DNA from 2 places in the Lysobacter auxotrophicus genome. Region 2 is predicted to be linked to the other one. Evidence: predicted binding sites of a transcription regulator. Region 2 holds the regulator's gene; the other holds the start of a gene.
What was found. Region 2 encodes FliA, which starts transcription of late flagellar genes. Its sites were predicted from a motif close to TAAAGTTTNNCNNNCNNNGGCCGATAA; they were not measured.

Region 1 (15,477 bases), 150 kb from region 2:
ATGTCGGCGACCAGGTCGTCGACATGCTCGATGCCGACCGACAGGCGCAGCAGGCCTTCGCCGATGCCCGCGGCCTCGCGCGCTTCGGCCGACATCGCCGCATGCGTCATCGTCGCCGGGTGCGCGACCAGGCTTTCCACGCCGCCGAGCGATTCGGCGAGCGTGAAGCACTGCAGGCCGTCGAGGAACGCGCGCACCGCTTCGACGCCGCCGTCGAGTTCGACGCTCAGCATCGCGCCGAAACCCGACTGCTGGCGCGCGGCGATCGCGTGGCCCGGATGCGATTCCAGGCCGGGGTAATGCACGGCGAGCACGGCCGGATGCGCGTCGAGCAGCGACACCAGCGCCTGCGTGTTCTCCTGGTGCGCGCGCAGTCGCGCGTCCAGCGTGCGCAGGCCGCGCAGTGTCAAAAAGGCGTCGAACGGCGAGCCCGTCAATCCGAGCGCGTTCGCCCACCACACCAGCTGCTGGTGCTGTTCCGCGTCGCGGGCGACGACCGCGCCGCCGACGACGTCGCTATGGCCGTTGATGTACTTGGTCGTGGAATGCACGACGTAATCGGCGCCGAACGCGATCGGCTGCTGCAGCGCCGGCGACAGGAACGTGTTGTCGACCACCGTCATCGCGCCCTTCGCTTGCGCTGCCTCGATCACGAAGCGCAGATCGGTGATGCGCAGCAGCGGGTTCGATGGCGTTTCGATCCACACCACGGTCGGATCGCTCGCCAGAGCGTCGGTGAGCGCGCGCGGATCGGTGAGGTCGGCGGTGATCAGCTCGAACGCGCCCTTTTTGGCCAGCGCGTTGAACAGGCGCCAGCTGCCGCCGTAGCCGTCGTGCGGCACGACCAGCCGATCGCCCGGCTTGAGCAGCGCGTGCAGCAGCAGCGTGATCGCGCCCATGCCGGTGGCGGTGACGACGCCGCCGGCGCCGCCTTCCAGTTCGGCCAGCGCCTCGCCGAGCAGGTCGCGCGTCGGGTTGCCGCTGCGCGTGTAGTCGTACTGCCGCTTCTCGTTGAAGCCGGCGAAGCTGAAGTTGGACGACAGCACCAGCGGCGGCGTGACGGCGCCGAAGGCGGTATCGCGGTCGATGCCGGCGCGGACGGCGGCGGTACAGCGGTTGCGCGTGCTCATGCGGCCACCTCCAGGACGTCGTCGAACGCTTCGCCAAGCACCTGCGCGATCGCGCGCTCCTCCTTGAGGAAGGCGTCGTGCCCGTACAGCGAGCGCACCACGCGCAGGCGCGTTTCGCCGCGCAGCCGCTCGACGAGGTCGTAGGCATCGGACACCGGTACGAGGCGATCCTCGAGCACGGCGACGACGGTCACCGGCAGGCGGATCGACGTGGGATCCACGTCCTGCAGGTCGATGGATTCGGACAGGCGCAGGTACGCCGTCGGCGACGTGCGCTGCACGTAGCTGGCGCCGCAATGATCGAGGTAGTCCTCCGCCCCGACGCGCACGCGGCCTTCGCTCACCTGCGCCGGCGCGAAGCGCGCGGCGAATTCCTCCGGCGTGCGGTAGCTCAGGATGGCGAGCTGGCGGGCGAGCGCGAGCCCATGCGTCTCGTCGCACTGCAGCGCACCCAGCGCGACCGCGCGACGCTGCAGCGCGCGCCACGCGCTGGCATACGGATGCGCGCGGTGCACGCCGCTGATCGCCACCAGCTGTTCGACGCGCGCTTCGTGCCGTGAGGCGAACTGCAGGCCGACCATCGCGCCGTACGAGCAGCCGACGAACGCCTGCAGACGCCCGATGTGCAGCACGTCGAGCAGCGCGGCGATCGCGTCGGCCTGGTCGGCCGGATCCAGCGGCGCGTCCAGCGTGCCGTCGGCGCCGACCCAGTCGAACGCGACCAGGCAGCGTTCGCGCGGATCCAGCGCCTTGCCCGCGCCGATCTGCTGCTCCCACCAGCCGTGCTCCGGGAACGTCGCGCTGGCGGCGAGGTGACGATGCGCCGAGATGCCGCCCGCGACGAACACCGCTGGCAGCGTGCGGTCGCCGAGGATCTCGTAGCGCAACGCGATGCGTCGCTTGCCGGCGTGGCGCAGGTCGAGTTCGACCGTGCATTCGCCGCGCTGCGCGTGCAGGGCGTTGGCGAACACGGCGGCGTGCGCGACGTGATCGAACGCGTCGATGCGTTCGGCTGGCGCGGCGTCGGAAGCGAGGGCGGAGACGGGGGCGAAGCTCATGGCGGCATCCTTGAAGACGAAGGGCCACCGAGCCTGCGAGTCGCAGCGCGCACCCGCTCGGGCGCGCATCGCAACCATCTTCCGACCGGCGCCTGACGCGCCCCGTCGCAGGAATTGGCACCTTCGCCCGCGCTTGCGCGCTGGGTTGGGTTGCCCCGGCTTCAAAGGGCCTGTCCCTCAGCCGGTCTCGATGGATGGCCGCAGTCTGCCCCCGGCCCGGAGCGGTGTCAATCGCTTCATCCGCATATAGCGATTTATTATGTCGGTCACGTCTCCGGCTCCCTGAGCAAAGGCGGCCCGAATACACTTCGGCTCCATGACCCCACGCCTTTCCGCCCCTGCCGCCATCGCGCTTGCGCTGGCGGCCCTGGCTTCCGCCTGCACCACCACCCGGCCCGCCGCACCCGTGGCCGCGCCAACACCGGTCGTCGCACCCGACGTGCGCACCGTGCCCGAACGCTACGTTTCCGGCGAAAGCGCGCAGGACGAACTGGACTCGCTCGCCACCTGGACCACCGAGGAAGGCGCGACGTGGCTGATCGCCACCGCGAAGTCGACGCACCGGCTGGTCGTGTTCGATGCCGACACCGGCCGACGGCTGCGCGATGTCGGCGGGGAAGGCACGGCGCTGGGCCAGTTCGACCGCCCCAACGGCGTGGCGGTGTACGGCGATTACGTGTTCGTCGTCGAACGCGACAACCGCCGCGTGCAGGTGCTGTCGCTGCCGGACTTCGCGCCGGTCGGCGCGTTCGGCACGAAGGAACTGCGCAGCCCGTATGGCCTGTGGCTCACCGAGACCGAACCGGGCGAGCTGGAAATCTACGTCACCGACAGCTTCATGTACGGCAAGAAGTTCGACGAAGTGCCGCCGCTGGCCGAACTGGACCAGCGCGTGCGCCGCTACCGCGTGCAGTTCGATCAGGCCGGACGGCTGCGCGCCTCGTATGCCGGTTCGTTCGGCGACACGTCGCCCGACGCCGCGCTGCGCATGGTGGAATCCATCGCGGGCGATCCGGGCAACGACCGCCTGCTGATCGCCGACGAAGACCGTCGCCACGAATCCACGCTGCGCGAGTACAGCTTCAGCGGTAAATACACCGGACGCAGCCTGCCGCAGGACAGCTTCGGCGCCGAAGCCGAAGGTGTCGCGCTGTGGAGTTGCACCGACGGCAGCGGTTATTGGATCGCCGTCGACCAGCTCGCGCCGCTGACGATCTTCCATCTGTTCGATCGCGCCACGCTCGAGCCGCGCGGCAGTTTCGAAGGCGAAACCACCGCGCACACCGACGGCGTCGCGCTGCATGCGGCGTCCACGCTGGCGTTCCCGAACGGCGCACTGTTCGCGGTGCACGACGACAAGTCGGTGTCGGCCTTCGACCTGGCCGAAGTCGCGCGCGTATTGCATCTCTCGCCCGACTGCGCGCAGTGACGCGATGAAGCGCGCGCCCCGCCACGTCGTGTGGATCCTCGGCGGCCTCGCGCTGCTGACGGCGTTCGGCGCGGGCGCGGCGAAGATCTACCGCTGGACCGACCGCAGCGGCATCACCCACTACGGCGACCACGTGCCGGACACCGCGCCTTCGCAGATGAGGGATTCGCTGAAGGTCATCCCGGTGGAAGGCGAACCCAGCGCGATCGCGCGGCTGCGCATCGAGAACGACGGCGACCGCTTCCTCGCCTTCGCCGACAACCGCTTGTCCGGCCCGGTGCAGGTGCAGCTGGATTTCAGTCGCAGCGACAACGTGATCGGCAATCCCGTACTGCCCGCGCGCGCGACCATCGCGCCGGGGAGCAGCGCGCTGGTGGCGGTGCTCAGCTCGGCCGACCCGGATCGCGGCTTCGATTTCGAACTGCAGATGGACAGCCTGCCGGGCGATCCGTCGGCGCGACCGCGCGACGTGGAGTACCTGTTGCCGCTGCAGCAGGCGCAGTTCCGCATCGACCAGGGTTACGGCGGGCATTTCAGCCATCGCGACGAACAGAACCGCTACGCGGTGGACTTCGCCGCCGACATCGGCACGCCGGTGCTCGCCGCGCGCGATGGCGTGGTGATGCAGGTGGAGTCGGACTTCGACAAGGCCGGGCTCAACCTGGAGCGTTACGGCGGCCGCGCGAACTTCGTGCGCATCCTGCACGAGGACGGCACGATGACGCTGTACGCGCACCTGAAGTCCGAAGGCGCGCTGGTGCGCGTGGGCCAGCGCGTGCGCGCCGGGCAGCAGATCGGCCTGTCGGGCAACACCGGCTTCACCACCGGCCCGCACCTGCACTTCGCCGTGCAGGTCAATCGCGGGATGAAGCTGGAGTCGATCCCGTTCCGCATGACCGGGCCGCAGGGGCCGTTGCGGATTGCGGGCAATTAGCGGCGCCCGACGAAGCTGGCGTCTTCAACGGTGGATGTGCTTCAGTTCGCGAGCGTCATTCCATCTTTCGAACGCCGCGTGAGAAGGGCGCGCCACCGACGCGCCCTTCTGCAACATCAGGCAGAACGACCGCTTACGCCGCCTGCGCCGCCGACGGCTCCACCAGATCGCGCCATTGCGGCAAGCGATCCAGGACGTTGACGCTGCGCAGGTAACCTTCGTCGACCGGTGCGCCGGCCACGAGCGATGCGGCGACGTGCACGGCGCCGGCGACCCAGAAGCCGCTGGCCTTCAGGCGGCCGGGGCGGTGCTGGAAGGCGACGCCTTCGACGATCGGCATCGGCAGGCCCCACAGGCCCAGCAGGTACGCGCCGGCTTCGGCGTAGTGCGGGCCGGTCGACCCTTCCGACCCGTCGGACACGCCCGGCAGCAGCTTGCCGACTTCCGCCAGCAGGCCCGCGGTCGCGGCGAGTTCGGCGCTCGGGCCGGCGAGCAGGCGACGCGCCAGGCGCGAGGTACGCAGCGCGCGGTCCTGGATCGCCTCGCGCTCCTTCCCGGCCAGCTGCGTCGGGCCGAAGGCCTCGCTCGCCAGCACCAGGCGCAGCAGCTGCTGGTGGCCCAGCCGCGTGACCGCGGCGCGGATGTCGGTGATCTCGCGACCGCCGGAGAAGTACGCCGAGTTACACAGGCGCAGCACCTTGGCGACGATCGCCGGGTCCTGCGACAGCATCTGCGCGATGGCGGCGTTGCTCGCGTCGGGATCGCGCAGCAGGCGCGAGAGTTCCAGGTACAGGCGCGGCGGCGGCGGCAGCGAGCCGACGCGACCGACAGCCTGCTTCAGCTCCTCGCTGCCCAGCACGTTGCGCAGCTCGGCGACGCTGTCCACGGCCTCGATCAGCTCGCCCGCGTCGAGCGGTCGCGAGAGCAGGCGGTGGGCGCAATCCAGGCCCTGCATGCTCGCGCTGTCCTCGCCCTGGTCCAGCAGCAGGATGCGCACCGCCTGCGGGTACAGCGCGGAGACTTGGCTCAGCAGGATCGGCCCGGGCACGGCGCCCAGGCGCAGGCCGCAGATGAATACATCGACAGGTTCGCCCAGCGACAGCGCGGCGTCGGGCTCGGCGAGCCATTGCACATCCCAGCCGAGGTCGAAATAGCTCAGCGACTCCTCGAACTCGCCGGCGCGGCCGGCGTCCTCACCCACGATCACGATGCGCACTGCAACCCCCGGAATTACGGAATGCGAATATCCATGACGGGTAGCGGCGCGGAAAGGCCGGGCTTTAGGAACTGCTGAACGGGGAAGTTCTGAACTGGGAGGTAGCTCACATTTCCCACCCGCTCCTCCGACGGGGCGCCAGAATCGGCAAATTCCGGGTGCGCCCGAGCCGTCCGGCCCCGCGCGACCGCCTCCGGCGGCCTCCGGGCGCCCCACGCGTATAATTCCCGCCTTTCCCGCCTATCGAACCGCGGACCGCCGTCCGGCCCGTCCGCGCCCGCCAGTCATGTCCGACGTTTCCCTCGAAGCCGCCCGCCGCCGCACGTTCGCGATCATCTCGCACCCCGACGCCGGCAAGACCACGCTCACCGAAAAGCTGCTGCTGTTCGGCGGTGCGATCCAGATGGCCGGCTCGGTCAAGGGCCGCAAGGCCGCGCGCCACGCGACGTCCGACTGGATGGCGCTGGAGAAGGAGCGCGGCATCTCGGTGACCAGCTCGGTGATGCAGTTCCCCTACGAGGACCGCATCGTCAACCTGCTCGACACCCCCGGCCACGCGGATTTCGGCGAGGACACCTACCGCGTGCTCACCGCGGTGGACTCGGCGCTGATGGTCATCGACGTCGCCAAGGGCGTCGAGGAACGCACGATCAAGCTGATGGAGGTGTGCCGCCTGCGCGACACGCCGATCATGACCTTCATCAACAAGCTCGACCGCGAGGGCAAGAACCCGATCGAGCTGCTGGACGAAGTGGAAAGCGTGCTGAAGATCCAGTGCGCGCCGATCACCTGGCCCATCGGCATGGGCCAGCGCCTGAAGGGCGTGGTGCACCTGGTCACCGGCGAGGTGCACCTGTACGAACAGGGCCGCAACTTCACCCGCCAGGATTCGACGATCTTCGCGTCCATCGACGATCCGGCGCTGGAAGAACGCATCGGCACGCAGATGCTGCAGGAGCTGCGCGACGAACTCGAACTCGTCGAGGGCGCCTCGCATCCGTTCGACGTGGCGAAGTACCTTGCCGGCGAGCAGACGCCGGTGTTCTTCGGTTCGGCCGTGAACAACTTCGGCGTGCAGCTGCTGCTGGATTTCTTCGTCGAACACGCGCCCTCGCCCAAGCCGCGCGCCACGACCTCGCGCGAAGTCGCGGCGTACGAGCCCAAGCTCAGCGGGTTCGTCTTCAAGATCCAGGCGAACATGGACCCGCAGCATCGCGACCGCGTGGCGTTCATGCGCGTGTGCTCGGGCAAGTTCACCGCCGGCATGAAGGCCTTCCACGTGCGCAGCGGCAAGGAAGTGAAGCTCGCCAACGCGCTGACCTTCATGGCGAGCGATCGCGAGATCGCCGAAAGCGCGTGGCCGGGCGACGTCATCGGCATCCACAACCACGGCACGATCTCCATCGGCGACACCTTCACCGAAGGCGAATCGCTGAGCTTCACCGGCATTCCGAACTTCGCGCCGGAATTGTTCCGCCGTGCGCGCCTGCGCGATCCGCTCAAGCTCAAGCAGCTGCAGAAGGGCCTGGCGCAGCTGTCGGAAGAAGGCGCCACGCAGTTCTTCCGCCCGCTGATGAGCAACGACCTGATCCTCGGCGCGGTCGGCGTGCTGCAGTTCGACGTCGTCGCGTACCGGCTGAAGGACGAGTACGGCGTGGACGCGAGCTTCGAGCAGGTGGGCGTCGCCACGGCGCGCTGGATCCGCTGCGACAACGAGAAGAAGCTCGAGGAGTTCCGCGACAGGAACGCGATGAACCTCGCGCTCGACGCGGCCGGCCAGCTGGTTTACCTGGCGCCAACGCGCGTGAACCTGCAGCTCGCGCAGGAGCGCGCGCCGGACGTGACCTTCCTCGCCACGCGCGAACACGCGCACGCGGCGGCGTTCGACTGAGGGACGCCGCGTGGACGACAGCACACTGATGCCGGTACTGCTGGTCGCGTGGCTGGCGCTCAATGCTGTCACGGTGCTGGTGTACGGCTACGACAAGGCGATCGCCGGCGGCACGCGCCGCCGCGTGCCCGAACGCGTGCTGCTGGCGCTCGCACTGCTCGGCGGCTCGCCGGGCGCGTTGCTGTCGATGGGGCTGTTCCGGCACAAGACGGCGAAGGCGTCGTTTCGACGTGCGATGATGCTGATCGTCGTCGGGCAGTTGGCGTTGTTGGGGATCGTGTACTTCCAGCGGTAGCGATTCGCCAGGCAATAGCAAGCGTTTGTAGCGCTACAAGCGTCTACTTCCGCGCCGGCAACTTCCCCACCCACGCCGGCACCGGCTGGTCGGCGTCGAAATACTCGAAGATCAGGTGAATGCGGTCGGTGTCGCCGTTGTTCTCCACGGCGTGCACGGCCATGTTGCTCACCTCGACGGCCTCGCCTTCCACGAAGTGGTAACCGACGCCGTCGATGAAGAACACGACGCGCTCGTTGGTCAGCAACGGCACGTGGATCTTGTGCGGCCATTTCGCCGCCGGGTTCGCGTCGCGATGCGGCTTGATCACGCCGCCGGGCGCCATGCGCGCCAGCATCACGCGCGGGAACTCCGCGTTCGCGTAACCATACGGCGCGACGGCCTGCGCGAGCACCGGTTCGAGCAGTTCGCGCCATGACGCCCACAGCGGACGTTCGTAATGCCTCCGCCAGTCCTGGAAGTCGCTGACGAAGCGGAACACGATGTGCCGCGTGCGGTCGAGCGCTTCGAAGCGGTTGGGCTTGTCCGCGTTCTCCGCGTCCCACGTCGCGTCCGGAATCGCCAGCACCGCCTCGCGTAGCCGGGCGATATCGACATGACCGAGGCGACGCACGGAGGTCGTCTTGCGCGGGTTGGGCTGGATGTCGGCAGGCGAGAAAACGGTGGCCATGATCAGAATCCGTAGCCGAACAGTTCGAGGTCGCGCTTGTACAACGTGCCGACGTCGTCGATCAGCGCGTCGTCGTAGTAATCGCGATAGCTGCCGCGCCGCGAGCTGTTGACTTGCCCGAGCGTGGCGCCGGGCAGCTTCAGGCGTTCGCAGATGAGATCGTACGAGCCCTGCATGTCTTCCACGCGACCGACGTGGTCGGCCAGCAGCGTGCCGTCTTCGTCGGTGACGAACGTGTGCTGCGGCTGGAACAGCACGTGCTGCTTCGCGCGCGGATCATCGAGGATGTAGCGCATCACCTGCTTGGGGTTCTTCAGGAACGCACCGTCGGCACGCGTCATGAAGGCGCAGTACGAGATGAACCGGTCGAAGGGGTTCCGCACGAAGGCGAACTTGAAGTACGAGCCGAACGCCTCGTCGCCGAGGAACGGACGGATCTGCTGCAGCGAGATGTGCCCGTGCTTAATGGCGGCGAGTTCCTCGAACGGGAAGCGCTTGTTGACGAACAGGCCGACCTGTTCGAGGTCGTCCTCGCTCAGGTGCTCGCGCAGCGCCTGGCGCACCGAATGCGTGCCGGTCTTGGGAATGGCGGCGAAAACGAAGCGGTGCTGGTGCGAGATGATCATCGGGTCCGGCGCGGTGGGCGATGGCGGCATCATAGGGGCTGCGCGCGATCCTGCGGCGGGCGTCACAGCCCGGGGGGATCGGCTTGATCCGTGTCAGAGCATTTGCTCCAGCCTGCGCTAGGATGCTCCCACCATGCCCCCCGCACGCTCCGTCCACGACGGCCACAAGGCCATTGCGCCTCCTGCGCGGACTCCCGCGAAGGAGCGGCCCCATTCGGACGAACCCCACTCGGTCCGCGAGGAGTTCGTCAACGCACTGACCCACGGCCTGGGCGCGACCGCCGCGCTCGCCGGCGGCGCGGTGCTGATCACGCTCGCCGCGCTGTTCGGCGACGGCTGGCAACTGGGCAGCGCCATCGTCTTCGGCATCTGCCTGCTGGCGCTGTACCTGGCCTCCACGCTGTACCACGCGATCCAGCATCCGGTGGCGAAGGCCCGACTGAAGGTCGTCGACCACTGCGCGATCTACCTGCTGATCGCCGGCACCTATACGCCCTTCACGCTGATCGGCCTGCGCGGGCCGTGGGGCTGGGGCCTGTTCGCGGCGATCTGGACGCTGGCCTTCGCGGGCGTGGTGTTCAAGCTGTTCTTCACCGGCCGCTTCAAGCTGCTGTCCACCGGCATCTACATCGCGATGGGCTGGCTGGTGCTGGTCGCGATCAAGCCGCTGATCGGTGCGCTGGACGGCTGGACGATCGGCTGGCTGTTCGGCGGCGGGCTCTTCTATACGCTCGGCACGGTGTTCTATCACCGGCCCTCGCTGCCGTATTCGCACGCGATCTGGCACCTGTTCGTCGTGGCGGGCAGCGTCTGCCATTACGTCGCCGTGATGGCGCAGGTCGTCACGCCCGGAAGCCTGCTTCCGACCTGAACTGCGCACAACGCATTCACTTTCGCTTGACCGCGCGCCACCGAAGGTGGGGCCGGATTCTTGCGGATGCGTGTGGTGAACCGAGTGCGTTGCCCGTTCATTCCCGACACTGTCGTGCGCCGCGGCGCGCGCGGGTGACGGCATGCGCGGGCGCGGCTCGACAACGACGGGACACGAGGGCGACGCCCACGGCCGCGCGTGGCCGCATCGCCATCCGGTGATGACGGCGCTGGCGATCGTCGCCGTGCTGGTCGCCATCCTCCTCGCGATCTGGGACTGGAACTGGTTCAAGGGACCGGTCGAACGCCAGGTCAAGGCGCGCACCGGGCGCGAATTCCGCATCGGCGGCAACCTCGACGTCGATCTGGGCTGGACGCCGGTCGTCTCGGCCGAAAAGGTCAGTTTCGGTAACGCCGAGTGGTCGCGCGCACCGCAGATGGCGACCGCCGACCGCGCGGAGATCGGCATCGCCCTGTGGCCACTGCTGCGCCGGCAGGTGCTGCTGCCGCTGATCCGTCTGGACAACCCTCGCCTGCTGTTGGAAACCAATCCCAAGGGCGGCGACGGCAACTGGGTGTTCGGCGAAAAGGGCGGCGAGACGAACGTGCAGTTCCGCCGCGTCGACATCCAGCGCGGCTTTGTGCAGTTCCTGGATGCGCCGAGGAAAACCGACATCCGCGTGGGCGTGAGCAGCCAGAAGGCGGCAGCTCGCGATGCCTCGGCGCCGGTGTCCGTCGTCGGCGGCGGACTGTGGGAGAACAACAAATTCGTGCTGCAGGGATCGGCGGCCTCGCCGCTGCTGCTGCGCGATCGCGACGCGCCGTACCGCATCAACGTGCGCGCCTCGGCCGGCGCGACGCACGCCCACGCGCGCGGCACGCTGCTCGATCCGCTGCGTCTGCGCGGCTTCGACCTGCAGATGAAGCTGTCCGGCCGCGACCTCGGCGACCTGTACCCGCTGCTCGGCCTCGCGATCCCGCACACGCCGCCGTATTCGCTCGACGGCCGCTTCAGCCGCGAGGGCGAGGTGTGGCATTACCGCAAGTTCGACGGCCGCATCGGCGACAGCGACATGCACGGCGATGCGAGCGTCGACACGAGCGGCAAGCGCCCGTACCTGCGCGCCGATTTGACGTCCCGGCGCCTGGATTTCGACGACCTCGCCGGCTTCGTCGGCGGGACGCCGCAGACCGGCGGCGGCGAGACGGCCAACGCCGAGCAGAACGCCGACGCCGCCAAACAGGACGCCAGCGCGCGCGTGCTGCCGCAGACGCCCTACAACCTGACCAAGCTGCGTGCGATGGACGCCGACGTGCGCCTGCGTGCGATGCGCATCAACGCGCCGAGCCTGCCGCTGGACGACATGGACGCGCACCTGCTGCTGGAAGGCGGCCTGGTCAAGCTGGATCCGCTGAATTTCGGCGTGGCCGAGGGCGAGATCCGTTCGCGCATCCGCATGGACGCGCGCACCGACACCATCCGCACGCGCGCCGATGCGAACCTCGCCGGGCTCAACCTCGGGAAGCTGCTGCCGAAGGTGGAGCTGACGCAGAACGCGATCGGCAAGATCAGCGGCCAGGTAGGCATCGAAGGCACCGGCAATTCCATCGCCGCGATGCTCGGCAGCAGCGACGGCAACATCGCCGTCGGCATGGGCCAAGGCCGCATCAGCAACCTGCTGATGGAAATGGCGGGCATCGATCTGGCGGAGATCATCAAGTTCAAGCTGGGCGGCGACAAGCAGATCCCGGTGCGCTGCGCGTTCGCCGACTTCGGCGTCGAGAACGGCCTGATGACCACGCGTTCGCTCGCGTTTGACACGACCGACACGATTCTGGTCGGCTCCGGCACGGTGAGCCTGCGCGACGAGAAGCTCGACCTGACGATCCGCCCGCGCCCGAAGGATCGCAGCCTGCTCGCCTTCCGTACGCCGCTGCGCGTGTCCGGTACGTTCAAGAAGCCGGGCGTTCGCCCGGATCTGGCGGCAGTGGGCCTGCGCGGCGCGATCGCACTGACGCTGGGAACGATCACGCCGCCGGCGGCGTTGCTCGCAACGCTGGAACTGGGTCCGGGTGAGGACTCGGGGTGCGGCGGCAAGTACGCGAAGTGATCCGGCGACGTGATCCGGAACGAGCGATGAGCAATGAGAAACGAGCGAGCTGCTCGTTCCCCGTCCTTCGCTAGCTGGCGATATACCGCTGCAGCTGATCCAGCTCCAGCTGCTGGTCCTCGATGACCGCCTTCACCAGGTCGCCGATCGACACGACGCCGAGCACCTGCCCGTTGTGCACGACCGGCAGATGGCGGATGCGCCGGTCGGTGACGATCTGCATGCAGCGATCGGTCGTGTCGTCCAGGCCGATGCTGATGACCTCTGCGGTCATGATGGTGCGCACCGGCGTGTCGGCGGAAGACCGACCCTGCAGCACGATCTTTCTCGCGTAGTCGCGTTCCGACAGGATGCCGACGAGCCGCCCGCCGTCGAGCACCAGCACCGCGCCGATGCGTTTTTCGGCCATGAGCCGTATCGCGTCGATGACGGGCGCGTCGGGTCCGATCGCGAACACTTCCGGCGCTTTGGCTTCGAGCAGTTGCCGCACGGTGCGCATGGCCATCTCCTTCGCCAGGGGGCTCGCGGCCGAGCATACTCCAGCGCGTCGTCAACGCACGCGAAGGCGCGGGACGCGTGACGAGTCGATGATTCGCGGCGCTCGCCGGCTCAGTCCACCGCCGAACCGCGAAGCCGCTGCACGCGATCGCCTTCGCCCAGCCTCTGCGCCGGAAGCACCGTGCGCGCCGGCTGCCAGCTGTCCACCAGGTATAGGGGACGCTGCTTGGCCTCGTCGTACAGGCGGCCGAGGTATTCGCCGATCACGCCCAGCGCGATCAGCTGCACGCCGCCGAGGAACAGGATCACCGACATCATCGTCGGCCAGCCGGCGACCGGATCGCCCCACAGCAGCGCCTTGACGATGATCGCCACGCCGTAGAGGAACGCGACCAGCGCCGACAGCAACCCCAGGTACGTCGCCAGCCGCAGCGGCGCGGTGGAGAAACTGGTGATGCCTTCCAGCGCGAGGTTCCAAAGCCGCCACAGGTTGAACTTGCTGCGCCCGGCCACGCGCGGTTCGCGGTGGTAGGCAATGGCGACGCGGTTGAAGCCGACCCAGCCGAACAGCCCCTTCATGAAGCGGTGCCGTTCGCGCAACTGCTGCAATGCGTGTAGCGCGCGCTCGGAGAGGAGTCGGAAATCGCCGGTGTCGGCAGGGATCGGCGTCTTCGACAGCGCGCCGATCACGCGATAGAACGTGTGCGCGGTGGCGCGCTTGAGCCAGCCTTCGCCCTCGCGTCCCATGCGCGTGCCGTGCACGTCGTCGAACCCCTCGCGCCACTTGGCGACGAACTGCGGGATCAGCTCCGGCGGGTCCTGCCCGTCGGCGTCGAGGATCAGCGCGGCGCCCTCCTCCACGCGGTCCAGGCCGGCGGTCAGCGCGAGTTCCTTGCCGAAATTGCGCGACAGGCGAAGCAGCGCGATGCGGCGGTCGGCCGCGGCAAGCTGCTGCATCACCGCCCACGTCGCGTCCTGGCTGCCGTCGTCGACGTAGAGCACCTGGCCGTCGACGCCGTCGCGCGCAAGCGCATCGAGCACCGCGGCGATGCGCGGCTGCAGCGCCGGCAGGCTGTCGGCCTCGTTGTAGGCGGCGATGACGACGGTCAGGCGGTCGTGGTTCATGGCCCGATGGTAGCCCGAGGGCCGGTCGCCCGCGCTCATTCCAGGCGCTGCAGGTAGTCCTTTCCGCCGATGTAGCGCATCTGGCGCTGGATCGCCTGCGCACGCCGCTGCACGTACGGGCCAGGCCTGGCGATGCTGTAGCGGCGCGGGCTCGGAAGCACCGCGGCCATGCGCGCGGCCTCGGCGGGCGACAGGCGGGCGGCATCCTTGTCGAAGTACGTGCGCGCCGCGGCCTGCGCGCCGTACACGCCATCGCCGAACTCGGCGACGTTGACGTACACCTCGACGATGCGGTGCTTGGGCCACATCGCCTCGATCAGCACGGTGTACCAGGCCTCGATGCCCTTGCGCACCCAGCTGCGTCCGCTCCACAGGAACAGGTTCTTCGCCGTCTGCTGGCTGATGGTGCTGCCGCCGCGCACCTTGCGGCCGCGCTCGTTGTTCTTGCGTGCGCGCTCGATGGCCTTGAGGTCGAAGCCGTAGTGCTCGGCGAAGGTCTGGTCTTCCGACGCGATCACGGCCAGCGGCACGTACGGCGAGATCTCGTCCAGGTCGCGCCAGTCGTGCGCGATGCGGAACGAGAAATCGCCATCGCCCCAGGCTTCGAGCTGGCGCGAGAACATGAAGGCGCTGAAGGGCGGATCGACGAAGCGCAGCGTGGCGACCTGGACCACGCTCAGCAGCAGCGCCGCGAACGGCAGCGCGATGATCCAGCGCAGCCAGCGGCGACGGCGCGGTGCCTGCGTCGGAGCCGGGACGGGCGTGGATGCGGCGGCGTTCAACTCTTGCACGAGCGGTGCTCCATCCCCATGGTGGTTCCCAAGCCTCTTCACACGACCGCGCGCATTATTCCAATGACGCGCGCCAACCGCACGAGTCCCGCATGACCCAGACCGATACCGCGCCCGTTGGCGACCGCGACCAGTTGACCCGCTTCCTCATCGAGACCGCCGGCGTACGCGGCGTACGCGTGCATCTGGCCGACACCTGGACGCAGATCCGCGAGCGCGCCGAGTATCCGCAGGCCGCGGCCGAGCTGCTGGGCGAATCGCTCGCCGCCGCGGCTGCCTTTACCGGCCACGCGAAGGTCGATGGCCGGCTGTCGGTCCAGCTGCGCGGGCACGGCGCGCTGCGCACGCTGTTCGCCGAATGCACCGCCGCCGGCACGCTGCGCGGCATCGCGCAGATCGACGAGGACGCCGGCACCGTGTCGCGCGACCTGCGCGAACTGGGCGAAGGCGCGCTGCTGGCCATTACCATCGAGAACCCGTCGCTCGACGGCCGCGAGCCCATGCGTTACCAGGGCCTGGTCGGCCTGGAATCGGATTCGCTGGCGGGCGCGTTCGAGGATTACTTCCGCCAGTCCGAGCAGTTGCCGACGAGGCTGCTGCTTGCCGCCGACGAACGGCAGGCCGCGGCATTGCTGTTGCAGAAGCTGCCCGGGGATCATGGGGACGACGACGGATGGTCGCGCGTGGGTGCCCTGTTCGACACGCTCACCACACGCGAACTGCTGGAATGGTCGGCAGAGGACCTGCTGACCCGCCTGTTCCACGAGGACGGGGTGCAGGTGCTGGGGCGCAAGCCGCTTGCCTTCGCCTGTTCCTGTTCGCGGGAGCGGGTG
Region 2 (15,477 bases):
TGGCGGTGATGTCGTTCATGTCGGGTGTCTCGGTCGATGTTCGGTTTCTGCTCCCTCCCCTGCGAAGGCAGGGGAGGGTTGGGGAGGGGTGAGGTCCGTTGCGATCACACTCGGCGCCTCGCACCCCCTCCCAACCTCCCCTGCAAGCAGGGGGAGGGGCTGTATCTGTCAGGCCGCCTGCGGCATCCGCTGCGCCTGCACCAGGCCGCCGACGTCGACGATCAGCGCGACGCGGCCGTCGCCCAGGATCGTGGCGCCGGAAATGCCCTGCACGCGGCGGTAATTGGCTTCCAGGTTCTTCACCACCACCTGCTGCTGGCCGAGCAGTTCGTCCACTTCCAGCGACAGGCGCTGGCCGTCGGCTTCGACCACCACTGCAATTCCGTTGCCAGGATTGGCGCCGGAATGCGCGTTGGCGCTGGCACCCGCGTTGAGGCCGTACTGCGCGGCGAGGTCGATCAGCGGCAGGTAGTCCTCGCGAACGCGCAGCACGCGCGCCTCGCCGGCGATGGTGCGCACGTCCCCGGCCGCCGGCTGCAGCGATTCGATCACCGAGTTCAGCGGGAGGATGAAGACCTCGCCGCCGACCGCGACGGTCATGCCGTCCAGGATCGCCAGCGTCAGCGGCAGGCGGATCGACACGGTGGTGCCGGTGCCCTTCTTCGAACGGATCTCGACCTGGCCGCCGAGCGCGGCGATGTTCTTCTTCACCACGTCCATGCCGACGCCGCGACCGGACAGGTCGGTGAGCTGTTCGGCGGTGGAGAAACCGGGGTGGAACACCAGGTCCCACACCTGCGCGTCGGTCGGGTTCTCGCCGATCGGCAGGCCGCGTTCGGCGGCCTTGCGCAGGATGCGGTCGCGATCTAGGCCGCGGCCGTCGTCGGTGATCTCGATGACGATGTGGCCGCCCTGGTGCTGCGCGTTGAGGCTGATCGTGCCCGTCTCGTCCTTGCCCGCGGCGCGGCGGTCGGCCGGCGATTCCAAACCGTGGTCGATCGAGTTGCGCACCAGGTGCACGAGCGGATCGACGATTTTCTCGATCACGCCCTTGTCCAGTTCGGTCGCTTCACCGCTGGTGCGCAGGCGCACCTTCTTGTCCAGGCGCGCGGCGAGGTCGCGCACCATGCGCGGGAAGCGGCTGAAGGCGAATTCCACCGGCAGCATGCGCACGCCCATCACCGCTTCCTGCAGGTCGCGGGTGTTGCGGTCGAGCTGTTCCAGCCCCGACAGCAGCAGTTCGTTGGCGACCGGGTCCAGCTGCGTGGAACGCTGGCGCAGCATCGCCTGGGTGATGACCAGTTCGCCCACCAGGTTGATCAGCGCGTCGACCTTGTTGACGGCGACGCGGATCGAGGTGTCGCCGGCGTCGGCTGCGTTGGACTTGCGCGCGTCGGCGTTGCCGCGCGTATCGAGCGCGACGACGTTGTCGCCCGCTTCCGGCAGCGGCGAGGGCGGCGGCGCGACGGCGGAGGTCGCCGGAATGCCTTCGATCGCCAGCTCGCACTGGTCCTCGACCCACGCGAACGCGTCGTCGATCGCGCTGCGCGGCACGCTGCCGGGCAGCATGAGGTCCCACGCGAGGTACGCCTCGTACGGATCGAGTTCGGAAAACTTCGGCAGCGCGTTGTCGAGCGCGGTGACGCCCAGTTCGCCGTGGCCGGCCAGCTCGCGCAGGATGCGCAGCGGGTCGTTGCCCGACAGGAACAGCGACGGCGCGGGCTTGAAGCCGATGCGCCATTCGGCGATTTCCGGCGCCTTCGCTTCGGTCTTCGCGGCGGTCGCGACGTCGCGCCCCATCATCTTCGCCAGGCCGTCGTGCGCGCGCTTGAGGGCGACGGCATCGATCGGATCGCCGTGTTCGGCGGCGGCGAGCAGGCCGCGCAGCGCATCGCCGGCGACCAGCAGCGCGCCGATCGCGTCGGCGTCGAGCTGGCGGCGTCCGCTGCGCGCTTCGTCCAGCAGCGTTTCCAGCTGGTGGGTCAGCTCGCTGATGGCGGTGAAGCCGAACGTCGCCGCGCCGCCCTTGATCGAATGCGCGGCGCGGAAGACGACGTTGATGGTTTCGCCGTCGGCCGAACCGGACTCCATCGCGAGCAGGCCCGCCTCCATGGCATCGAGGTTTTCGCGGCTTTCCTCGAAGAAGGCGGCGTGGAAGCGGGTGATGTCCATCGTGACGGCTCGGTTCGTATCGGGCGGAAGTGCGAAGGGTCAGGCGGAACGGATCAGCCCAGGACCTTGCGGACGGTCGCGAGCAGCTGTTCCGGATCGAACGGCTTGACCAGCCAGCCGGTCGCGCCGGCGGCCTTGCCTTCGGCCTTCTTGTCGCCACCGGATTCGGTGGTGAGCATCAGCAGCGGGGTGAAGCGGTAATCCGGCAGCTGGCGCAGCTGGCGGATCAGTTCGATGCCGTCCATGCGCGGCATGTTCACGTCGGTCACCACCGCGTCGAAACGCTGGGTCTTGGCGACGTCGAGCGCGGCCTGGCCGTCCTCGGCTTCGCGCACGTTGAAGCCGCCGCCGGTCAGGGCGAAGGCGACCATCTGCCGCATGGAGGTGGAGTCGTCGACGATCAGCAGGTTCTTGGACATCGTGGCCGGCTTCTGTTTGAAGTGGAAAGGAAAGGTGGGGTTCGGTCAGGCGGCGGTCGGCGCATCGACGCCGAGGCTCTTGGCGAGCGCGAGCTGGCGCGCGGCGTCGGCGAGCACGGGCGAGGCGCCCGTCACGACGGTCGCCAGTCCCAGCGCGGCGCGTTCGCGCACGAAGGCATGCAGCATCTGCAGCCCGGCCGTGTGCACGCGCTCGACGGCATCGCCGGTGAGCGACAGCGGTTCGGCGTCCTCCAGGTGCGGGCGCAGCGTGGCCTGCAGGTCGGCGACGTGTTCGATGCCGAGGTCGGAGGGAAGAGGCAGTGCGTTCATGGCTGTGTGTGGTTCGCCGTGGTCATTCGAATGGGATAACGGCGGGGGCGGCGGGGACTTGAGTGCAGTAGCCGAAGCCGGTTTCTGCTCCCTCCCCTGCGCGCAGGGGAGGGTTGGGGAGGGGTTGCGACGCCGCGCAGCGCTTGTAGTCCGCGTAAGCGGAGCGCACCGCGCCGTCGTGCAATCCAGCCCTGCGACGATGAGCGCGCCGCAGCGCGTTGCATGGCTGACGGGCGGATGTTCCGGGACGATCGTTCCCCCGGGTGCGGCCTTCGGCCTTACCCGGGCTACAAGTGCGCGCGCCTTCGTTGCGGTTATCGAAGCCATCCATGGCGCGACGCTCTCGCTTCGGAACGCCCGGCCCGGCCCTCCGTGGCCGGTCGTTCGGCAGGCCACGCGGCAGTGCCGCGTAAGCGGCCTGCCTCACCCAAACAACGCATTCGCATCCAGCAGAACGGTAGGCTTCGCCACCACGCGCGCCACGCCCACGATCGCCCGCGACGGCGCGGCCATCAGCGGCGGTTCGATGCGGTCGGGGCCGAGCGTCACCACGTCGTCGACCGCGCTGACCAGCGCGCCGATCAGTTCGTTGTCGCGTTCCACCACGACGATGCGCGCGCGCTCGTCCGGAACGACGCGACCGGTGCCCAGCCACAGGCCCAGGTCGAACACGGGCACGATGCGGCCGCGCAGGTTCATCGCGCCCAGCACCGACGGCGCGGCGCCGCGCATGGCGACGATCGGCACGGTGCGGCCGACTTCCTGCACGCGCAGCAGTTCGACGGCGTAACTGTCCTCGCCGACGGCGACGCGCAGCCAGCGATGCGTCGTGGTGACCGACGGCGGCAACGCCGGCGGCGTGAGTTCGACCGGACGCAGGCCGCTGCGCGCATCGGGGTGCGGCATCGGGGCGCGCGGCGCGGGTCGGTGTGCCGGCGCCGGCGTCGGCGCGGGCTTCGGTGCGACAGGCGCAGCCGGAGCCGCCATCGCCGCGGCGAACAACGGGTCCGAATCCAGTTCGGCGAGCAGGCCCGGGTCGATCTGCAGTGCAGGCGCGGCAGGCGCCGCCATGGCCGCAGCGAACAACGGATCCGAATCCAGCTCCGCGAGCAGGCCCGGATCGATCTGCGGTGTCGCGGGCGCGAGGTCCGCCGGTGCAGCGAACTGCCCGGCGAACAGCGGATCGGACGCCAGCTCCGCGAGCAGGCCGGGATCGATCGACGCGATCGGGTCCGCGGCCGGAGGTTCAACGGCGGCGGCAGGCGCCTGCGCGGCGAACAACGGATCGGCGTCGAGTTCGGCGAGCAGCCCCGCGTCGACGGGCGACGACATTTCGATCGCCGGCGACGGAACATCGCCGGGCGCCGGAACCTCGACGTCCGGCGACTCGATGGTCTCGGGCAAAGCAGTGGCGTCGATCGGTGCCGCGACGGCGGTCTCGTCCGCGACGGCCATGACCGGCGCATTCGCCGCGACAGGCGCGGGCGCCACCGCATCGACCGTGAGGTCGAGCAGTTCGTCCAGGTAGGCGTCGAGGGCGGGGTGGTTCATGTCTACTTCCGTCATTCCCGCGAAGGCGGGAATCCAGTGTCTTGATGCGGTGGAACAGATCGCGCGTCGCCGGCGTCTTCGCGCCGGTGACGAAGGGACCCTGCAAAACTCACGCCGCTTCCTTGTGCGACTCGCTGGCGGCTTCCTGCTCCAGCAGCCACTTCAGCGCACGTCGGTACATGTCGACGCCGCGGCCGTCCGGCGGGTCGGACTTCACCAGCGCGGCGGCGTCGCGAAGGCGCGTGTCCATCGGCACGGCGTGCGGCCAGACGCGTTCGCCGTAGCGGTCCTGCAGCTCGTACAGGCTCGCAACGCCCGTGCGCGTGCGCCGGTCGAACAGCGTCGGCAGCACGTGGCGCGGCAGTGGACGACGGCGCGAGCGCTCGACCATCTCCGCCGTGCGCAGCATGTCGGCCAGCCCGTGCAGCGCGAGCGGATCGGTCTGCGTCGGCACGATCAACCGGTCGGCCGCCGCCAGCGCGTTGACCATCAGCAGGCCGAGCGTGGGCGGGCAGTCCATCAGCACGTAGTCGTAGACCTCGCGCACGGTGTGCAGCGCGCGACCGAGCGCGAGCCCGAGGCCCGGCTGCGTCGCGCCGCGACGTTCCAGCGTCGCCAGAGCGGGTTGCGCGGCGACGACCTGCAGGTCCGGGATCTGCGTGTAGCGCGCCAGTTCCAGCAGCCCGACGCCGTTGTTGGCGAACAGGTCGTGGGTGCCGGGCGGCGGCGGATCGGCGGGGATCTCGAAGGCGCGCGTCAGCGACGCGTGCGGATCGAGGTCGAGCAGCAGCACGCGGTTTCCCGCGGTGGCAAGCCCGCGTGCAAGACACAGCGACGTCGTCGTCTTGCCGACGCCGCCCTTCTGGTTGGCAATAGCCCAGGCGCGCATCAGCCCGCTCCCGGTTGGGTGGTGGAGGTGGAAGTGCTTCGTGCCGCGGCGGCGGCGCGTGCGGTGTCGGAGGCGATGCCTTCGTTGCCCGCGCCATGCGCGCGCGCAGCGGCCGCGGCGGCGCCGGGCGCCTTCACGGCGGGGTAGAGGTCGGCATCCACAGCGTCGGTATCGGCAGCGCGTGCCTCGTCGGCGGAGTCGTCCAGCGCGATGCTCGCCGGACCGCGCTCCTCGATCGCGTCCGGCCCCTGCGGGCTGGCGAGGATCACCAGCAGCACGCGGCGGTTCGCGTTGCGGCCTTCGGGCGTGGCGTTGTCGGCGATCGGCTGGTACTGGCCGTAGCCGACCACCGCAAGACGGCTCGGCGAAATGCCGGCCTGCGACATCACGTGCACGATGCTCGCCGCGCGCGCGGTCGACAACTCCCAGTTCGAAGGGAACTGCGCGGTGGCGATCGGCATGTTGTCGGTGTAGCCCTCCACGCGCAGCGCGTTGGGCTCGTCGGCCAGCACGGTGGCGATGCGGCGCACGGTGTCGACCGCCTGCGGGTTCGGCACGGCCACGCCGCTGGCGAAGAGGATGTCGCTCTGGATCTCGACTTCCAGGAAGTTGTAGCTGCGGCGCACGGTGACCAGCTTCTGCTTCACCAGTTCCGACAGCGCTTCCTGGATGCGGCGGCCGATCGAATGCAGTTGCGCGCCCTGGGCGGTCTCGCGCTCGGACATCTCGCGTGCGGCATCCATTCCACTGCCACTGCCGCTGCCGTTCGCGCCGAAGGTCGGCATGTCCAGCACCTGCTTCATGCGCGGCGAGGCGATGGGCGTGGAGGACGACGGTCCCGACTTGGAGCCCGGCGTCACCAGGGAGGGGCGATCGAACGCCGAACCGCGCAGCTGGTGCATGCCCAGCTGGATCGGCGACACCGTGCGCGGCGGGCCGCCGAACGCGGAGGACAACGCATCGGCCAGCACGCGGTACTTGCCTTCGTTGATCGAGGAAATCGCGTACATCACCACGAAGAAGGCGAGCAGCAGCGTGATCAGGTCGCCATAGGGGATCGCCCAGGCTTCGTGGTTCGCGTGTTCTTCGTGCTGGTGGCGGCGGCGCCCGGCCATGGCTGTCGTTCCGGCTCCGTCAGACCACGAAGCCGTTGAGCCGCGCTTCGATGTTGCGCGGGTTCTCGCCCTGGGCGATGCCGATCAGGCCTTCGATGATCATCTCGCGCTCGTCGGCCTGCTGGTTGACCAGGCCCTTCAGCTTGGCCGCCATCGGCAGCAGCACCAGGTTCGCAAGGCCAATGCCGTAGATCGTCGCGGTGAATGCGGCCGCGATGCCGTGGCCGAGCTTGCTCGGGTCGGCGAGGTTCTTCATCACCGCCATCAGGCCGAGCACCGCGCCGATGATGCCCAGCGTCGGCGAGTAGATGCCGGCGCCTTCGAACACCTTCGCCGCGGCGAGGTCGCGCTGCGACTGGCCGTGCAGTTCGATCTCCAGCATCGCGCGGATGTTCTCCGGCTCCACGCCGTCCACGACCATCTGCAGGCCCTTGCGCACGAACGCATCGTCCTGCGCGTTCACTTCGGCCTCCAGGCCGAGCAAACCCTGGCGGCGCGCGACGGTGGACCATTCGACCAGGCGCGCGATCATCGCCGGGCGGTCCTGCATGGGCGGGCGGAACACCCAGCGCACGATCGCCAGCGCACGCTTGAACGTCGCCATCGGCGTCTGCACCAGGATCGCGGCGATGGTGCCGAGGATCACGATGACGAACGCGGCCGGCGACCACAGGCCGGACAGGCCCGCACCCTTGAGGATGCTGCCGCCGACCAGCGCGACGAGCGCGAGTACGATGCCGATTACGCTGAGTCTGTCCATCGTTGGGAAGTCGTCCGTTCGTTTCGGTGTTCCCCCTCTCCCGCGTGCGGGAGAGGGCCGGGGTGAGGGCGCACCCTCATCCGCCCCTTCGGGGCACCTTCTCCCGCTTGCGGGAGAAGGGATGTCCAACCCCCCGCTCGCGGGAGAAGGGATAACCAACCCCCCGCTTGCGGGAGAAGGGATAACCAACGTCCCGCTTGCGGAAGAAGGAGAAGCGATCGCGATCCTTCGTCCGTCTTAACGGTCCTTCGCGCCACTACTTGAGCCGCGCAGCCCGGTCCTGAGCAGTGCGTCGACATCCAGGATCAGCGCCATGCGGCCGTCGCCGACCAGGCTGGCGCCGGCGTAACCGGCCAGGCCGCGCAGCGTGCGGGGCAGGGCCTTGATCACCACTTCCTCGCGGCCGCGCACGCGATCCACCGTCAGGCAGAAGCGCGCGTCGCCGGACTGCAGCACCACGCAGGTCGTGGTGGTGCGCGGTTCGGGCGGCAGGCCGAGCCAGGTGCGCAGGTCGATCAGCGGCAGCGGCTGGTCGCGCAGGTCGAGCATGCGCTGGCCGTCCACCCACAGCGGTTCGATGCGTTCGTGCGCCAGCACTTCGACCACGCGCACCAGCGGCAGCGCGTAGACGTCGTCCTCCAGCTCGATCAGCAGCGTCGGCAGGATCGCCAGCGTCAGCGGCACGCGGATCGCGAAGCGCGAACCGCGGCCGACTTCCGAATGGATCTGCACCTGGCCGGAGAGTTCGCGGATCTTCGACTGCACCACGTCCATGCCGACGCCGCGCCCGGACAGGTCGCTGACCTCGCTGCGCGTGGAAAACCCCGCGAGGAAAATCAGGTTGAGGCATTCGTCCGAGGTCAGGCGCGCGGCCGCGTCGGAATCGATCAGCCCCTTCTTGATCGCGCTGCGGCGGATCTTTTCCGGGTCGATGCCGGCGCCGTCGTCGCTGACCTCGATGGAGACGTGGTCGCCTTCCTGCTGCGCGGACAGGCGCACCGTGCCCTGTTCGGGCTTGCCGGCGGCGCGGCGCGCGTCGGGCGATTCGATGCCATGGTCGATCGCGTTGCGCACCAGGTGCACGAGCGGATCGGCCAGCGCTTCCACGAGGTTGCGATCCAGTTCGGTTTCCGCGCCGATGATTTCCAGCTCGACCGACTTCTTCACCTGCCGCGCGACGTCGCGCGCGAGCTTGGGGAAACGCGCGAACACGCGGCCGACCGGCTGCATGCGCACCATCATCACCGCCGACTGCAGGCGCGAGGTGGCGACATCGAGCGCGGTCACCGCGCGGTCGAGGTCTTCATCGCGAAGGCGCGGGCGGATGGTCTTGAGGCGGTTGCGCGCGAGCACGAGTTCGCCGACGAGGTCGACCATCGCGTCCAGGCGTCGCACGTCGACGCGCACCGTCGGGTCTTCGGCCTTGGCGTGCGCGTTCGCGGCGGGCGCCTTGGGCTGGCGTGCGGGCGAGGGCGCGGCGGCCGGCATCGGCACCGCGCCCGGCACGCCGCCGGCGCCGTGCATCTGGTCCAGCATCGCCTCGAATTCGGCTTCCAGGTCGACTTCGGCATGCGCCGGCGCAGGTTTTGCGGCCGGCTTCGGCGAAATCGTCGCGACGTGCGTGACGAACGCGCCGGTGCCATCGCGCAGCGACTTCAGCAGCGCCGGCGGTGCGTGTTCGGGTTCCTCGCCGTTGGACACGGCGGCGAGCATGTCGACAAGCAGATCCAGCGATTGCTGCGCGCCGTCGAACGCGTCGGCGTCCATCGGCACCGTGCCGTCGCGCGCGACGTTCAGGCGGTCTTCGACCGCGTGGCAGATCTCCACCATCGGGCCGAAGTCGAGGAAGCCCGCGCCGCCCTTGATGGTGTGGAAGCCGCGGAACACGGCGTTGAGCGCGTCGCGATCGGTCGGCGCGTGCTCCAGCGCGACCATCTGCTCGCCGAGCTGGTCGAGGATCTCGCGCGCTTCGATGAGGAAGTCGGCGGCGATGTCGTTGGCGATGGCGCTCATGGAACTCTCACTTCAATTCGTTCCCGCGAAAGCGGGCTTCCGACCTTCGGCGTGACGCCTGCTCTTGTAGCCCGGGTAAGCGAAGCGCACCCGGGATTCGCGGCTCCGGAGACGTTGCCCCGGGTGCGGCCCATGGCCTTACCCGGGCTACAACTGCCGTGGAGGTCGGACGTCACCTCAAAGCCCCAGCGACGACAACAACTCGTTCGCGTCGTCCTGCGTCGCCGGCGTGGGATCGACGCCCGCGACCGACGGGCCGAAGCCGCGGTTGTTGTGGTTCAGGTGGATCGGCGTCGCTTCGCCGTCGGTCATCTCGCCCAGGCCCGCATGCACCGCGCGGACGAGTTCGACGACGCGGCGGATGATCTGGCCCGTCAGATCCTGATAACCCTGCGCCGCGGTCATTTCCGACATGCGCGAGCGGATCGCGGCGATGGTCGCGGCCTGTTCCTCGGTGGAGGCATCCGGTAGCGTGCCCAGCAGCACGCCGCATTCCTGGATCAGGTCGAGCGTGCGATGGCTCGCGTCCTCGCTCACGTGCACCACGTGTTCCAGGCGCGCGCAGGCTTCCGGCAGCGAGGCGTTCGGCGACGCGGCGCCGTTGCCCAGCGCGGTGTCGAGTTCGCGCGCGAGCTTCGCCAGGCCCTGCACCAGCGGCTGGCTGCGCCACTGGATCAGTGCGTCGACGTTGCTGCGCCAGCCGGCGAGGTCGTCGTGTTCCAGCGCCCACAACGCGGCATGCAGGCGTCCGATGACGGCCTGCCGGTCCTCGCCGAGCGCCTTCTCGCAGGAGGGCGAGTCGATCACGCAGCCGCTCCCAGGCGCTCGAACACCTTGTTGAGCTTGTCTTCCAGCGTCGCGGCGGTGAACGGCTTGATGACGTAGCCGTTCACGCCGGCCTGCGCGGCTTCGATGATCTGCTCGCGCTTGGCCTCGGCGGTGACCATCAGCACCGGGATCTTCGACAGCGATGCGTCGGCGCGGATCGCCTTGAGCAGGTCGATGCCCGGCATGCCCGGCATGTTCCAGTCGGTGACCACCAGGTCGTACGGCGCCTTCTTCAGCTCGGCCAGCGCGGTCACGCCATCGTCGGCCTCGGCGGTGTTGAAGAAGCCCAGGTCGTTGAGCAGGTTCTTGACGATGCGGCGCATGGTCGAGAAGTCGTCGACGATGAGGATGCGGATGTTCTTGTCCATGTGGGCTTGCTCTGGTGCGAAAGGGTGGTCGGGCGGTGAACTCCCTCCCCTGCGTGCAGGGGAGGGTTGGGGAGGGGGGAAGTGCACAGCGCGGTTACATCCGGCGTAGTGCTCTGTGCCCGGCGCTTCGCGCCGCGTACCCCCTCCCAACCTCCCCCTGCGAGCAGGGGGAGGAGCAGAATCAAAAGCGGTCAATAACCATCGTCGTCATCATCGTTCTGCGAGCCGCGCCATTCGCCCAGACGCGAGCGCAGTCGCAGCATCGCCTGGCCGTGGATCTGGCAGACGCGCGATTCGGAGACGTTGAGCACCGCGCCGATCTCGCGCAGGTTCAGTTCCTGCTCGTAGTACAGCGACAGCACCAGCTGTTCGCGCTCGGGGAGGTTGCCGATGGCCGCGCCGAGCGCTTGCTTGAAGGCGACCTGCTCGAACTCGCGCGCGGGCGTCGCGCCGGCGTGGTGCGCCAGGTGCGGCTCGCCGTCGTGTTCGTCGACGTGCGCTTCCAGGCTGATCAGCTGGCCGCGCGCGGCGTCCTCGAGCATGCGGTGGTATTCGTCGAGCGGTACCTGCAGGGCGACGGCGACTTCCTGCGCGGTCGCGGCACGACCGGTGCGCTGTTCGACCTCGCGCGTCGCCGCGACCACGTCGCGATAACGCCGATGCACCGAGCGCGGCACCCAGTCGCCACGGCGGATTTCGTCGATCATCGCGCCGCGGATGCGGATGGACGCATACGTCTCGAACGCGGCGCCCTGGTCGGCCTGGAAATTCCGCGCCGCGTCGATCAGGCCGAGCATGCCGGCCTGGATGAGGTCGTCGATCTCGACGCTCGCGGGAAGGCGTGCGGCGAGGTGGTGCGCGATGCGGCGCACCAGTTCGCCGTGTTTCTCGACGATCTCCGTCGCGTTGCCGTGGTCGGCCGCGCGCTGGGTCGCCTTGTACTGCTGGGCGGCGGCGTTCATGCGACGGCGCTCCTCAACGGGTCGTTGGTGCTGGCGGCGTTCGCGCCGTGGGCGACGAGGCGTTCCATGAAGAACTCCACGCCGCCGCGCGGGCCGAGCGGCGACTGCCAGCTGCCGGCGCGACGTGCGATGTCGCGGAAGGCCAGCGCCGACGGGCAGCCCGGGAAGGCTTCGACGACGGCTTCCTGGCGCTGGATCGCGCGGCGCAGCCATTCGTCGCGCGGCACCGCGCCGAGGTAATGCAGGGTGACGTCGAGGAAGCGCGCGCTGACGCGTTCGAGCTTCTCGAACAGCTGCTTGCCCTCGATCGCGTTGTTGACCTGGTTGGCCAGCACCTGCACGCGGGTGACGCCGCGCTCGCGGCTGAGCACCTTGATCAGCGCGTAGGCGTCGGTGACCGAGGCCGGTTCGTCGCACACCACCACGATCACGTCCTGCGCGGCCTGGCAGAAGGTCAGCACGCTGTCGGAGATGCCGGCGGCGTTGTCCACCACCATCGCGTCCAGCGGCAGGTCCAGCTGGCAGAACGCGTGCACCAGGCCGATGTGCTGCTGCGGGAGCAGTTCGGTCATGTGGCGCTTGCCCGACGCGGCCGGGACGACCCACAGGCCGCGCGGGCCTTCCAGCAGCGTGTCCTGCAGTTCGCAGCGGCCGGCGAAGACGTCGGCGAGCGTGAACTGCGGCGACAGGCCGAGCATCACGTCGACGTTGGCCAGGCCCAGGTCGGTGTCCAGCAGCAGCGTGCGCTGGCCGGCGTGGACCAGCGCCATGGCGAGGTTCACCGACACCGAGGTCTTGCCGACGCCGCCCTTGCCGCTGGCGACCGCGATCACCCGGACGGGCGCGCGCGCGCTTCCGGTGGCGGCGGGAGTGGCGTTGAGATCAGCTGGCGAATGCATGTCGGTCCTCGGTGGGGAGGGTCACGGGGCGGGGCTTGAGTTGCGAAAGTTCGAGAGACCCGAGGGGGTTATCGGCAGCACGTCGCACTTTCTCGAGGGTCGAAACCAGACGGGTTGCGTCGGCGGCGGCGATGTCGGTCGGGACGGCCTGCCCGTCGGTCGTGTAGGCCAGGCTCAGGCCCTGCTGGACCAGCACCGACAGGGGCGAACCCAGGCGGCCGGTCTCGTCCAGCTTGGTCAGCACCACGCCTTCCGGCGAGGCCGGGCGGTAGCGGCGGACCACTTCGCCCAGGTCGTGGGCGTTGGTGTTGGCCGGCAGCACGAGCAGGCTGCGCACGCGCTTGGCGGCGCGCAGCCAGAGGATCTGGCCGAGCAGGGCGCGGTCGCGCAGGCCATGGCCGGCGGTATCGACCAGCACCAGCGGGTAGTCGGCGAGCTGGTCGAGCGCGTCGTTCAGCGCCTCCGGACCGGCGGCCTCGCACACGGTCACGCCGAGGCGGCGGCCGAGGATGTGCAGCTGTTCGGTCGCGCCGGGGCGCTCAGTGTCGGTGGTGACCAGGGCGACGTCCCGCGCGCGGTGGCGCTGGGCGAAACGCGCGGCGAGCTTGGCGGCGGTGGTCGTCTTGCCGGCGCCGGTCGGCCCGACCAGCGCGATCACGCCGCCGTCGTCGATGGGCTCGTGGCGGGCGACGGAAATCGCACGCGCCAGTTCTTCCAGCATCGGCTCGCGGACCTGGGCCGGGTCGAGTCGGGCGTCGATGCGGCCGGCGATCGTCTGCGCCAGATTTTCGTCGCAGCCGTAACCGACCAGCATGTCGAACGCGGCGGCACGCGCCGGCGAGCCGCGCAGGCGTTCGACGGTGAGCTGGCCGAGCTCGCGCTCGATCAGCGCACGCATCGTCGCCAGTTCGTCGCGCATGGCGATGAAGGCCGGATCGCGGTTTTCGGGGACGGCGTGGAGGTGGGTGGTGCTCGGCGCCATGTTGGCGCCAGACGCGTTGTCGCTGGCGTTTGCGACGGCGTTGGACGTCGCGGCGCCTTGAGCCCCTCTCCCCGCGGGAGAGGGGTTGGGGTGAGGGGCAACGAAGTGGTTGCGTCCCAGATCGAGGAAAGAGGGAGAACCCTCGGCGGCAGCGAGATCCTCGACTGCAATCTCTTCGATCGGAGCAGCAACCGGGGCTTCTTCCGTCCACAGATCCGCAAGACTTCGGTACTCCGACGCGACCACCATCGCCGCCCCGACAACCGGCGCTTCACCTTCCGCGCCGTTCGCCGATAGAGAAAGGACAGCGTCACCGATCGCGGCGGAACCCGTGGGCGCGACCTCCGCCGGATCGGTGACGCTCTCCCGTGTTGCACCTTGCGCAGCCGCTTCGATCGAAGCGGCCATGAACTTGTCGCCCTGCGGAATCAGCGCGGCCATCATCGCGTCGAAGCGCGAGGTGTCCGGCGGCGGCATCGCGGCGGCGACGCGCGTCTCGTCCTTCGGCGCGCGCGACGCGGCCGGGGCGGGAAGGCCTTCGACCGGCGCGGCCTGCACCGGCGTGCCGTCGCCGATGGCGAACACCGCGCGGCCGCGGATCGGCGATTCGGCGACCTTCGCCTTGGCCTTGGCCGACAGCGCGACCACGGCCGGCTCGTCGCGCTCGACTTCGATGCGCGTGGCCTGTGCAGGTTCTGCGTTCTTCATCTCGATGCGCTCCACGTGGGGTCGCACGGCGTCGACGGCGCGCGTGTCCTCGCGCGACGCGTCGGTCGACGGCGCGGTCCAGGCCGCCTTCGGCTTCGACGGCTTGGTCAGCAGCGCGGCGAGCGAGCCGAAGCGCGACTTTTCCTCGTGGTTCTCGACCGACGGCGTCGCGTTCGACGCGGCGATCGCGTCGGCGCGGACCGCATCGATCGCCGGCGCCGTGGCGCGCATCGTCGGCACCGCCGCGGCGGTGGCCGGCGTGGTCGGCGAGGCGACCGGCGCGGGCGGCGTCGGCATCGACGGCAGCGCGGCGCGCAGGGCCTGCTGCGCCAGCGATTCGTCGTAGTCGGTGGCCGCGACGATCTCGATGCCGTCCTGCGTCGGACGGTTCGACAGGATCACCGCGTCGGGGCCCTGTTCGTCGCGCACCATGCGCAGCGCGGTGCGCATGTCGGGGGCGGTGAAACGTTTGATTCGCATGGGTCAGCAGCCGTGAATCGTGAATCGGGAATGGGGAATCGCAAGAGCGGTGTGCGTGGCGGGCGTTGGAAGACGGTGCAGGGCAGGTGTCGTGTTCGTTCTTTTCACGATTCCCCATTCCCCGTTGCCGATTCCCGGATGCCTCACCCCACCGCCCCCACCAACCGCAACCGCTTGTCCTCCGGCACCTCGCCGTAGGCCAGCACCGTCAGCGCGGGGACGCTGTGCCGCACGAGCCGGGCGATCGCGGAACGGATTCCACCGGGGACCAGCAGCACCGCGGGTTCGCCGCGGCCTTCCTGGCGGGTGACGCACTCGCTGAGGTTCTGATGCAGACGCTCGGCGAGTCCGGGTTCCAGCGCGGCGCCCTGGCCGCTGACGGAGTCCTGCAATACCCGTTCCAGAGCCGGCGCCAAGGTATAGACGGGCAGTTCGGCGCCCAGCCCGTTGAGTTCCTGCACGATGAAGCGGCCCAGCGCGGTGCGCACCGCGGCGGTCAGCAGCGCCGGGTCCTGCGTGTGCGCGCCGTGTTCCAGTAACGCCTCGACGATCTGGCGCAGCTGGCGCACCGGCACGCGCTCGGCGAGCAGCGACTGCAGCACGCGCACGATGGTCGACAGCGGCAGCAGCTTCGGCGTCAGGTCTTCGACCAGGCGCGGCGAGGCCTTGGCGAGCGTGGCGAGCAGCTGCTGCACTTCCTCGTGGCCGAGCAGTTCCGCCGCGCGCTCGCGCACCAGGTGCGAGAGGTGCGTGGCGACGACGGTGGCGGCGTCGACGACGGTGTAGCCCAGCGATTCGGCCTGCGCGCGCTGGCCCGGCTGGATCCACACCGCGTCCAGGCCGAACGCCGGGTCCTTGCCGGGGATGCCCTCGACCTTGCCGAACACGTGGCCCGGATCGAGCGCGAGGTGGCGGTCGGGATGGATCTCGCCGCTGGCGACCGGCACGCCGTGCACGAGCACGCGGTAGGTGCCCGGCGCGAGTTCGAGGTTGTCGCGCAC

Region 1: a site for FliA is predicted at 5,808-5,834, ahead of LA521A_RS14900 (HDOD domain-containing protein). Genes of this name have one in related genera too.

The regions. Positions count from the first base shown of each region.
Region 1 covers NZ_AP027041.1:3,265,562-3,281,038, forward strand. The annotation lists gene LA521A_RS14880 (O-succinylhomoserine (thiol)-lyase) at 1-1,130, opposite strand, end outside; gene metX (homoserine O-succinyltransferase MetX) at 1,127-2,188, opposite strand; SAM riboswitch class I at 2,260-2,385, opposite strand; gene LA521A_RS14890 (NHL repeat-containing protein) at 2,505-3,617, shown strand; gene LA521A_RS14895 (M23 family metallopeptidase) at 3,622-4,551, shown strand; gene LA521A_RS14900 (HDOD domain-containing protein) at 4,685-5,767, opposite strand; gene LA521A_RS14905 (peptide chain release factor 3) at 6,054-7,658, shown strand; gene LA521A_RS14910 (DUF1294 domain-containing protein) at 7,669-7,953, shown strand; gene LA521A_RS14915 (aspartyl/asparaginyl beta-hydroxylase domain-containing protein) at 7,997-8,623, opposite strand; gene LA521A_RS14920 (sulfotransferase family 2 domain-containing protein) at 8,626-9,249, opposite strand; gene trhA (PAQR family membrane homeostasis protein TrhA) at 9,383-10,120, shown strand; gene LA521A_RS14930 (AsmA family protein) at 10,263-12,230, shown strand; gene LA521A_RS14935 (CBS domain-containing protein) at 12,301-12,729, opposite strand; gene LA521A_RS14940 (glycosyltransferase family 2 protein) at 12,840-13,853, opposite strand; gene mtgA (monofunctional biosynthetic peptidoglycan transglycosylase) at 13,889-14,635, opposite strand; gene hslO (Hsp33 family molecular chaperone HslO) at 14,737-15,477, shown strand, end outside.
Region 2 covers NZ_AP027041.1:3,420,560-3,436,036, reverse strand. The annotation lists gene LA521A_RS15625 (chemotaxis protein CheW) at 1-19, opposite strand, end outside; gene LA521A_RS15620 (chemotaxis protein CheA) at 169-2,172, opposite strand; gene LA521A_RS15615 (response regulator) at 2,226-2,591, opposite strand; gene LA521A_RS15610 (STAS domain-containing protein) at 2,637-2,921, opposite strand; gene LA521A_RS15605 (chemotaxis protein CheW) at 3,345-4,472, opposite strand; gene LA521A_RS15600 (ParA family protein) at 4,582-5,361, opposite strand; gene motD (flagellar motor protein MotD) at 5,361-6,476, opposite strand; gene LA521A_RS15590 (flagellar motor protein) at 6,496-7,236, opposite strand; gene LA521A_RS15585 (chemotaxis protein CheA) at 7,474-9,249, opposite strand; gene LA521A_RS15580 (protein phosphatase CheZ) at 9,427-10,056, opposite strand; gene cheY (chemotaxis response regulator CheY) at 10,053-10,445, opposite strand; gene LA521A_RS15570 (RNA polymerase sigma factor FliA) at 10,637-11,407, opposite strand; gene LA521A_RS15565 (MinD/ParA family protein) at 11,404-12,306, opposite strand; gene LA521A_RS15560 (AAA family ATPase) at 12,290-14,476, opposite strand; gene flhA (flagellar biosynthesis protein FlhA) at 14,620-15,477, opposite strand, start outside.